2 linked regions of the Zymomonas mobilis subsp. mobilis ATCC 10988 genome follow. The protein of the gene in region 1 interacts with the protein of each later gene in a pairwise test. Links are inferred from orthologs where the notes say so. Each region holds a gene or a part of one and is shown on either strand. Other genes may lie near its edges.

Region 1 (5,340 bases):
TTCTGGCGGTAACGGAACCGGAAGAAGGCCAAGAGCGCGGCGTTCACGGGGCCCGTTAACAGCTTCGTCGAAATTAGGTCCTGGGAAAATAGAAGCGGTATGGCCATCATTCCCCATACCCAACCAAACGAGATCGGCAGGCCATTTATAAGAAGCCAGTTTCTGGTCTGCGGCACGGCCAGCGGCAGCGCGGTCATCCAGATAATTTTCATCAATCAAGGAGACCAGTTCAGCACCGCTATTGCCGAAATGTTTGGTCAGAAGGCCAAAATTGCTTAACGGATTATCTTTGGCAACCAGACGGTCATCGGTCAGCATCAGCGTTACTTTTGACCAATCGAGGTCACGGGCCGCGAGCGTCGGGAAAACCAGTTTCGGTGTAGAACCACCCGGAACGATGATTAAAGCACGGCCTTTTTTCTCAATGGCTTGCTTGATAATAAATTCGATGTCGTCGGCAATCTGTTTTGCCATAGCTTCGACATTTTCAAATTCCCACCATTCGGCTTCGGTCATCTTCTTCTCCATTGATACCTGCCAGACATTAAGGACTATCGGCATTTCTGCCTTTTGAGCAGGTTTATCTATCTCACTTACAGAACGGCGTCGTCTTAGAACAGTTTCAAACTATTTTGACGACTCATTGCCAGACTATTGAGAATATCGAACTTTATTAGAACCGTAACGGCGAGGATGGGAAGCGAAGATAACAAATTGACCAAGATTATCTCTTTGAAAAAAGAGAGGCGTGAAGCCAGTTGATATAAAAAATCCGGACAACAAGCCTTTGTCTTGTCATCCGGATTTCGTTTATTGAATAGCCTTGTCTTGCGACAGGGAAAAAGGATTTAGAATTTTTCGATCAAGGCTGGCATGACTTCGAAAAGATCACCGACCAGACCAATATCGGCAATCTGGAAAATCGGGGCTTCGGGGTCGATATTGATAGCCGCAATCTTGCGGGAATCTTTCATGCCAGCGAGATGCTGGATAGCGCCAGAGATACCGACGGCGATATAGACTTCCGGTGCCACGATTTTACCAGTCTGTCCGACCTGACAATCATTGGGGGCATATTCGGAATCGACCGCAGCGCGAGAAGCCCCTACTGCCGCATGGACACGGTCAGCAAAACCTTCGATCAATTCGTGGAATTTTTCAGGCGAACCCAAAGCGCGACCGCCAGACACAACAAGAGGTGCTGTGCTGAGATCAGCGCGACCGGATTGCTGTAGATCTACTGAAATAAAGCGGGAAAGACCGCTATCTTCCGTAGCATCGACAGCTTCAATAGGAGCATCGCCACCTTCAGCTTCGGCCTTTTCAAAAGCCGTTGCCCGAACCGTAATAACTTTTTTGCTGTCAGCCGATTGCACTGTCGCAATGGCATTACCCGCATAAATCGGACGGCGGAAAGTATCAGAGGAAACGACCGTGATGATTTCCGATATTTGTTGGCTATCCAATAACGCCGCGACGCGAGGAGCAATATTTTTACCGTTGGAATTGGCAGAGGCGACGATCGCCTGATAGGAATCGGCCAATTTCACGACCAAAGGTGCGATATTTTCAGCCAAAGACGAAGCATAGACTGGAGAATCAGCCAGCAGGACTTTATGCACGCCTTTAATCTTGGCAGCTTTTTCAGCAACCACACGGATATTGTCACCAGCGACCAAGAGATCGACTTCGCTGTCAATCTGAAAAGCGGCGGTGATAGCTGACAAGCTGCCTTCGTCGAGGACATCGCCGCTATAATCAATCAGGACAAGAACGCTCATGCTCCGACTCCCCATTCTTTGAGTTTCGCTGCGAATTCTTCTACGGATTCCACTTTTTCACCCGCCTGACGCACAGGAGGCTCTTCGACTTTTAGGGTTTTTAAACGGGGCGTGATATCAATACCGAAATCTTCCGGCTTTTTGATTTCAATCGGCTTTTTCCGTGCTTTGATAATATTGGGAAGTGAAACAAAGCGTGGTTCGTTCAAACGCAAATCGGAAGTAACCACTGCCGGAAGATTGAGGCTGATGGTTTCAAGGCCGCCGTCAATCTCGCGCGTAACTTCAATTTTATTATCGGCAATCGTCAATTTGGAAGCAAAGCATCCCTGTGGCCAGCCGAGTAGCGCTGCCAACATCTGCCCAGTCTGATTGGAGTCGTCATCAATGGCCTGCTTACCGGCAATAACCAAATCTGGTTTTTCCTGATCGACAACAGCTTTTAGTAATTTGGCGACGTGAAGCGGTTCAACATTTTCTTCGGTTTCGATCAAGATGCTGCGGTCGGCCCCGATGGCCATACCGGTTTTCAACTGATCCTGTGCTTTGGAAACGCCGATAGAAACCAGAACGACTTCTTTGGCGATGCCTTTTTCTTTCAGCCGAACGGCTTCTTCGACCGCGATCTCATCAAACGGGTTGAGAGACATTTTAAGATTGGAAAGATCGATTCCTGAGCCATCAGTTTTCACCCTTGGTCTCAAATTATAATCAATCACACGTTTAACGGGCACTATTACTTTCATCAGAATCTCCCTTTGCCGATTTATGAAGCATGCTGGAGTTAGTGTTACCGAAAGCTGAAATATCAGGCAGTCTGCCGGATAGCGGCTACGATTTTTTGAGCGGCATCGCCGAGATCACTGGCTGTAATAATAGGCAATCCTGAAGAGACAAGAGCGGCCTTACCTTCGTTAACATTGTTGCCTTCTAACCGGACGACCAAAGGCACTGTTATATCCAGTTCACGAGCGGCGGCGATAATGCCTTCTGCGAGGATATCGCAACGCATAATTCCACCGAAGATATTGACCAAAATACCTTTGACGGATGGGTCAGAAAGAATAATCCGAAAAGCGGCAGCCACCTTTTCTTTGCTGGCACCGCCACCGACATCCAAGAAGTTGGCAGGCATCTCGCCATGAAGCTGGATTATATCCATCGTTCCCATAGCAAGCCCTGCACCATTGACCATGCAGCCGATGCTACCATCCAGCTTGATATAGGATAAACCGGCCTGACGGGCTTCTTGTTCCAAAGGATCAGAAGCACCTGCTTCCCCTAAGGCCGCAATATCAGGGTGGCGGAATAGCGCATTATCGTCAAAGCTGATTTTGGCATCAACGGGTAAAAGTTTACCGTCATTGGTTTCGACCAAGGGGTTGATTTCAAGCAGACTCATATCCGAAGTCGTAAAGGCTTTATACAAGCTGGCGGCTAATTTGATGCCTTGTTTGAAGACATCACCGGACAAGCCCAGCGCAAAACCAATCATCCGACCATGATGTGGTTGGAAGCCTGTTGCTGGATCAATAGCGATACGGTGAATAGCTTCCGGTTTTTCTTTGGCAACGGTTTCGATATCCATACCGCCTTCGGGTGAAGCGACAAAGGTCACCCGCCCCGTCTGGCGATCAACCAACAGGGAAAGATAAAATTCGCGAGCAATAGAGACAGCTTCGGTAATCAACAGTTTTTCAACCGGAATACCCTGATCATCCGTCTGGGCAGTGACCAAATGCCGACCGAGCATTGATTCTGCCTGTTTTTTGACAGCGGCGATATCAGAGACCAAACGGACGCCACCGCCCTCTTTCGGAGATTCGCGGAAATACCCCTTGCCGCGACCACCGGCTAGAATCTGGGATTTGATGACATAAGGAGGAGAGGAAAGCTGTTCTGCCGCTTTGACGGCTTCTTCTACATTGGCGGCCATATAACCGGGGACAACCGAGACACCCCGTTCATTCAAAAGAGCCATCGCCTGATATTCGTATATATTCACCTGATTCCGGCCTTTTTTACTGGATAAGACAATAGAATAGTCGTGACAAAATCAGCCGATTTTATCCGGCCATTGATCTGATTGATAGCTATGATAGTCGATAGAAAGCGGAACTTCTATAAAAACAAAATCAGGGAATAAAAGCGATCAAAGCCAAAAGAGGACGTGCGGGTGGACTTTATATTTAATTTTTCATGATGGCTTAAAAAAAAATTTACGTAAAAAATATTACATCCATAATTGAACTATCTTTTATTTTTGTTACAGGGATTAGGTGGATTTAAACGATTTTAACCGTAATAAATCCACTTTATGCGGCAATTAGCTCCATATTGCTGTGTATAATCGTCAGGTGATTGAGTAAGCCCCCTTGCTCACTGGCAAAATAATGGCCGCTCCTTATTCTAGGGAGCGGCCTTTTTTATACATCATGATAGGCAGGATTATCTGTAATAGAGAATCACCTGCCCGAAAAAAGAATGTATAATAAACGCGTATTTCTGTTTGTTATCTTGAGGACATGGTTCTCTATCAGAAATGATAGGTTATCGATCCACGATAGGCGTTATAGGCCAAATCCTGACGACCAAAGACCGTGCCAGCCGAAATGTCGAAATCAATACGACGTCCTTTTATTTTAAGACCGCCTTCAACTTCGCCCCAGTTATGATCGCTATTGGGGAGTATAAAGGCAGCATTGCCACCAACACCATTGACAAAACGGGCTGCTACCGATTGCGATGGATGCAATAATTCATGGACATAATGGGCGCTGGTATGAGGAACCAAGGTCACGCCGCGCGTTTTGACTTCACCAGAGATGTCAAAACCCGCTCTTGTCTGAACAGAATTATAAGCCTTGCGGTATAATTCTAAGGCCGCGCTGCTGTCGCTTCCATCTAAGGCCCGATCGGTCAGATTGTTCCCATCGGTTTTTTGCCCTCGAACGGCGATATTAGGCGTAATGATCAAATGGGATAGATCAATATCTCGTCCCAAGACGACTTCAGCTGAACCACTGAAAGAAGAGCCTTTTTGCCTAAAATTGTAATTCAGGCTGTCGATGCTCCCCCGTCTTTTATTCGTGCTGCTGAAAACGCCGCCGCTAACCTGACCGGATAAAATTAATTTAGCCGGTAATTTATAAGAAGCGTAAAGCGTCGCTTGAGTCAGACTGGCTTTACTAGTCTGTCCGCTGGAACTGTCTCCATTCAAATTACTATAGGAAAAGCCGATACCTGCTGTCACCTTGGGAGTCGCCGCTATTTCGGCACCGCCTGCCAAAAACCAGCCATTAAAATTGTCATGGCCGGACAAGCTGGAAGAGGGCATCGACTGGTTATGACCGTTGAGATAGCCACTAGCAACAAAAGCGCTAACCGTATCGACAAATTTAATATGGGGAGACAGGGAAACCATGTCCGAGATATCCGAAGCCTGTCTTTGTCCCAAACTACGAGAAGAGGAAGCTGAGGCGAAAGCTAAAGGCTGCCCATAGAAAGCTAAGCTACCACCCATATCTTCATGATTGATCCGATTGAGGCGTTGCCGGAA
Region 2 (5,362 bases), 630 kb from region 1 along the record:
CACTAGGCGAAGTGTTGGCCAATCACCCAAAACAACCCGATCAGCCAAACGCATACCCAAATTTTTATAGGCTCGACAGACGGCTTGCTCTTGCTCTGCAACGAGCCCGGCAAGAATCAGAGAGCCACCTTTCTGTAAAGCTGGGACAAAGGACGGTGCCAATTCAATCAAGGGCCCTGCCAAGATATTGGCAATCAACAAATCATAGGGCGCACGCCGTTTTAATTGGCGATTATCCATACCGGCAGCCACAACCATTTCAACCTGCCGACATCCCATGCCCAAAGGCACATGGTTAACGACTGCGTTTTCTTTGGCGACTTCTACAGCGACCGGATCAATATCTGAAGCGATTACGCGCGCGGAATGCCATAAATGGCGGGCGGCAAAGGCCAATAAACCCGTGCCGGTGCCGATATCGGCGACATTATGAAAATTTTGACCGGCCTTCTTCATCCGGTCAAGCATCGTCAAACATCCAGTTGTTGTTTCATGATGTCCGGTACCAAATGCCCGTCCGGCATCAATAACAAACATCTTTTTGCCTTCTTCAGGCGCAACCGCATTGCTGGGCGTGCAGACCAGAAAGCGTCCGGCGCGAACCGGTTCCAGTCCGGATTGGGACAAAACAACCCAGTCTTCTTCTTCGATATGTTCTATAATTTCTTTTTCTAAGGCCGAAGTCGGAGCCAAAGCCCGTATAGACTTAATTTCTTCAGCCTTTGGTTCATGGTCAAAATAGACATCCAAACGCCATTCTTCGGGGCGTTCTGGATCAGGTTCAGTCACCATAATAACAGGCGGCTCATCCAGCAGGGCAAAAGCCCCAATTTCACCATCAGCAACCGCCTGCGCTTCGTCTTTGCTGCAAGGTAAAGTCAGTTTCCAGCTACCGTTACAAGGGGCGTTAAAAGGGAATCCTGTTATCATATCTCCATTCCCTTGTTTTCTATTACCCATGGCGCCCAATCCATCCTTTTTCTATTTCGTGTTTTAAAAATTTAAACAGTTCATCATTTGCTTGATATCATCTATCAGCTAAAAGATATTTTTTGATATTTCCCCTGTTTAATCGGAGTATTTCTTGTGGCTCGGTCGACGGCTTCTTCTTCCTCTTCTCGCAAGACAGCATCGCCCGACTTTCAAAGAACGGCGACTTTGTTGCATCGCTTAACGGCACTGGCAATTGCTTTTATTGGTTTTCCGCTTTTTACCCTATGGTTATTAGCGGTATCAACCAGTCCAGAAAATTATGCGCTCTTCTGGCATTATATTATTCATAGCCCTGATAAGAACAGCTTTGCCTTTTCCGTTAATATTATCAGCCGTATTATAGGGGTCATGCTCACATGGTGTTTTTTCTATCATGTGATGTCTGTAATAAGGCTTAATACCCTTAAACGGCTGCAACGCCCTTCCCTTTATAAAAATTACTTTTTTTACTCTGCCACAAATATGGTCGCTCTTATTCTAACCTTGCTGGTTTGGGGCATTATTTTTCTCGGGGCATAATGATGAATTCTTACAGTGACAGCCCGCTATCTGGAAATCACCGTTATCGTGATAGCCATCGAACCGATTTTTATAAAAAACTCACGGCGGCGGCTAATCTTCTTTTATATGTTTGGTTGATCGTCTCTTTTCTGGAATTACCGGTCTATGATTTTAATGTCATTAGACGTTGGGTAGCCCAGACCATAGTCGCCTTGCCGATGATTTTTCTGGCCATATCGACCTATGGCTATGCCTGCTCTTTTGTGGATAAGCTGTTTTCAGAGGAGCGTTTTCCAAAAGCAGGGCTGTATTTCCAGATAGCCGCCTATTTTTACATGATAATTTTTGCAGCGATCGCGGTCTTTTCAATTCTGAAAATCGCTTTTCATTCTAGTATAAGCTAATTATTCAGAAAACTAATCCCTAATTCTCTATTATATAAAATATTAACACGAGGTCTGTGCGCAGACCGCAGACCTTTACGGGTCAGGAGAAAAAACAGATGTCCATTCTTGCCAATGCGACAACCAAAGTGATTACGCAGGGCATCACTGGCCAACAAGGCAGCCATCATACAGCCCAATCTTTGGCCTATGGCACAAAAATGGTCGGTGGTGTGACCCCAGGCAAAGGGGGGCAAACCCATCTTGATCTGCCGATTTTCAATTCGGTAGCCGAGGCAAAACAAAAAACCGGTGCCGATGCTTCCATGATTTTTGTACCGCCTGCTTTTGCAGGGGATGCTATTCTTGAAGCTATTGATGCGGAAATTCCGCTGATTGTAACGGTCACCGAAGGTATTCCAATTTTGGATATGGTGCGGGTAAAACGGGCTTTGACCGGTTCCAAATCGCGTTTAATTGGCCCGAATAGTCCGGGATTATTAACCCCCGATTCCGCCCGTATCGGCATCATGCCGGGTGCGATTTTCAAAAAAGGTTCTGTCGGTATCGTTAGTCGTTCTGGCACCTTGACCTATGAAGCCGTTTTCCAAACCAGCCAGTTGGGTCTGGGACAGTCAACGGCTGTCGGAATCGGTGGTGATCCGGTTAATGGCACCAATTTCATCGATATTCTCGACATGTTCCTTGATGATGATGCAACTGAATCCATTATCATGATTGGTGAAATCGGTGGTTCGGATGAAGAGAATGCCGCCGAATTTTTGAAAGAGCAGGCCAGAAAAGGCCGCAAAAAACCAGTAGCTGGATTTATTGCCGGTGTTTCTGCGCCTCCGGGGCGGCATATGGGACATGCTGGGGCTATTGTTTCCGGTCATTCCGGCAGTGCGGCTGCTAAAATAGAAGCCATGGAATCGGCTGGTATTGCGATGACGCCTGATCCATCAAAGATTGGCCATACGTTGCTCAATTTGCTTAAAAAATAGAATAAAAAGCCTCTTCATAGGGGCTTAGAATAAAAATATATGGCTGATTTTGATTTGAAATTATTATTTTTTATCTGTCAGCCATAATTTTCATGTCAAAAAATTAAATCAAAATCTATTTAATATTACAATTTGCGCCCTATCCAGATAATTCTATTTTGCCCATTCTTAAAAACGAACCGGTTACCAAACGGTATCAAATCCTGAATAGGGGACAAGATGGGCAGCATCGATAGCCATCAAGCGAATAAAACGCCTTTTCATAAAGAAGAAAGCAAAATTTGGACAGAACGGGGCAGTAAAGATTATTTGGTAACCAGTTTTGCCTTGTTTCTAGGTTCTGTTGACAAAGGGTATAATTTAAGATTTTTAGAGATAACTTGAGGACAAGTTTTGTAGGGTAGATAGAGATGCGAGGAGATCTGACGGACGCGGAGTGGGAGATAATACAGGGTCTTCTTCCAAGCGAACGAGGCCGCTGCGTGCGTCCCGCCAAAAGTAATCGGTTATTTCTCAATGGTATGCTTTATGTGCTTCGAACAGGCTGCCCGTGGCGAGATATGCATGAACGTTATGGGAAATGGAATTCGGTCTATGTTCGGTTTCGTAGGTGGGCAGAACAGGGTGTGTGGGACGCTCTTCTTGAAACCCTGGTTGACCTTGGCCTGACAGATGACTGGCAACATATGATAGATAGCACGATTATTCGCGCCCACAGCCAAGCGGCTGGCGCAAAAGGGGGACGCATAAGGAAGGCTTTGGTCAAAGCTGCGGAGGCTTTACGAGCAAGATCCACGCCCGTTCCGATGGTCAAGGCCGCCCTCTAGCTTTCGCACTAACCGGTGGTGAGGTCTCTGATTATTCTGGCGCTGATAGCTTGATAGATATCCCTGTGACAACACCCCACTGTTTTCTCGCGGATAAAGGATATGATAGCGATAGGTTACGCGAAAAACAGCTTTTTCGAGGCATCCTTCCTGTTATCCCGCCTCGTTCCAATCGAAAAAAGCCTATTCCTTATAATCTCCAGCACTACAAAGATCGTCATTGTATTGAGCGGATGTTCAATAAGTTGAAGCGGTTCAGGCGCATTGCCACACGTTATGACAAAACCAGAAAATCTTTTCTCGCCTTCCTTCATCTCGCGGCCGTAAAATTGTGGTTACCTTCCTTTGTCAACAAAACCTAGTCGGCTTCATTACCTTTTCTCTTTTATATTGTGTTCAGCCTATTCTGCCTGAATTAACCCGTTATTTCCATGTAAGCGTTACAGAGAGTTCTTTTGCAATTTCGCTGACAACCGGTTTTCTTGCCGTTTCTATCTTCTGTTCAGGAGCAACGGCTGAAAGTTTGGGGCGAAAAGGCATTATGTTCTTTTCGATGGCTTCAGCCTCTTTCATGAATATTTTTGCGGCCTTTTTACCGTCATGGAATGTCTTTCTGATTGCGCGCGCTTGTGAGGGATTCGTCCTTGGCGGGGTTCCTGCTGTCGCCATGGCGTATCTATCGGAAGAAATACATCCCAAGAATTTGGGCTATGCCATGGGCATTTATGTTGGTGGAACAGCTTTCGGTGGTATGTTTGGCCGTGTTGCCGTAGGTATTATGACTGAATTCACAAGCTGGCAAATGGCGCTTAGAATTCTTGGAACTGTTGACCTGCTGGCAGCTATCATTTTTGGATTATGTCTGCCCACTTCCAAAAACTTTATCAAAAGAACGCGTTTTGATGTGAAATATCATGCCAAAGCATGGTCACAGCACATCACCCGCCCCGATATGTTTTTGCTTTTCGGCATTGGAGGGCTTGCGGTTGGTAGCTTTATCACAATTTTCAATTTTATTGATTTCCGTTTGGTATTACCGCCCTTCTCGCTGTCATCTTCGCAAATCAGCTTTATCTTTCTGTCTTATATTTCGGGGATGATGGCTTCCCCTGCCGCCGGTTCATGGTCAGACAGGATAGGCCGAGGGCCTGTTCTTATTGCCGGTATTGCTATTATGCTTTCCGGTATGTGGTTGACACTGAGCAACCATCTACTTTTGATGGTTTGTGGCATTCTTATCTTCACCACCGGATTCTTCACTATCCATTCTGTCGCCAGTGGTTGGGTCGGGCAGCTAGCGCGCCAAAATAAAGGCCATGCGACATCGCTTTACCTTTTATGCTATTATATGGGTTCTAGCATTTTCGGTTCTTTGGGTGGCGTATTCTGGACATCTGGCGGCTGGCCAAGACTGATCGCCTACACATCCTGTTTATTGGCTATTGCCACTATTTTCTCGACCATTCTTATTCGCCGTCATGCGCTATCTATAAAATAAGAGAAGATATACTATCATTTATAATTTTATTTTTATGCATATTGAATAATATTCACAAAATATATAACCTTTAATTGTATTAATTATAAATAAAAAGAAAAATTATGGTTGACAAATACGGATTTAATAGGGGGGGATTTCTATCCCCAAAGTTAT

What was found.
Region 2: the proteins of sucC (region 1) and sucD interact in binary tests that used the Escherichia coli proteins (3 or more experiments, as listed by UniProt). The link is inferred for Zymomonas mobilis subsp. mobilis ATCC 10988 from one-to-one orthologs.

The regions. Positions count from the first base shown.
Region 1 is NC_017262.1:1,896,669-1,902,008, reverse strand. Bases 1,689-4,535 are described here. They hold sucC (ADP-forming succinate--CoA ligase subunit beta), read right to left. Parts: upstream 3,787-4,535; coding sequence 2,590-3,786; downstream 1,689-2,589. Other genes in these bases: ZMOB_RS08530 (autotransporter family protein), read right to left, coding at 4,318-4,535; ZMOB_RS08540 (electron transfer flavoprotein subunit beta/FixA family protein), read right to left, coding at 1,778-2,527; ZMOB_RS08545 (electron transfer flavoprotein subunit alpha/FixB family protein), read right to left, coding at 1,689-1,781. In the rest of the region: pgl (6-phosphogluconolactonase), read right to left, coding at 1-516; more of ZMOB_RS08545, read right to left, coding at 849-1,688; more of ZMOB_RS08530, read right to left, coding at 4,536-5,340. UniProt on the Escherichia coli protein: Succinyl-CoA synthetase functions in the citric acid cycle (TCA), coupling the hydrolysis of succinyl-CoA to the synthesis of either ATP or GTP and thus represents the only step of substrate-level phosphorylation in the TCA.
Region 2 is NC_017262.1:1,267,435-1,272,796, reverse strand. What follows is about bases 1,070-3,938. They hold sucD (succinate--CoA ligase subunit alpha), read left to right. Parts: upstream 1,070-1,996; coding sequence 1,997-2,881; downstream 2,882-3,938. Other genes in these bases: ZMOB_RS10200 (hypothetical protein), read left to right, coding at 3,101-3,265; ZMOB_RS05660 (succinate dehydrogenase/fumarate reductase transmembrane subunit), read left to right, coding at 1,512-1,898; ZMOB_RS05665 (succinate dehydrogenase cytochrome b subunit), read left to right, coding at 1,087-1,512. In the rest of the region: ZMOB_RS05670 (50S ribosomal protein L11 methyltransferase), read right to left, coding at 1-960; ZMOB_RS05640 (MFS transporter), read left to right, coding at 4,040-5,206; ZMOB_RS05635 (glycosyltransferase family 32 protein), read left to right, coding at 5,343-5,362. UniProt on the Escherichia coli protein: Succinyl-CoA synthetase functions in the citric acid cycle (TCA), coupling the hydrolysis of succinyl-CoA to the synthesis of either ATP or GTP and thus represents the only step of substrate-level phosphorylation in the TCA.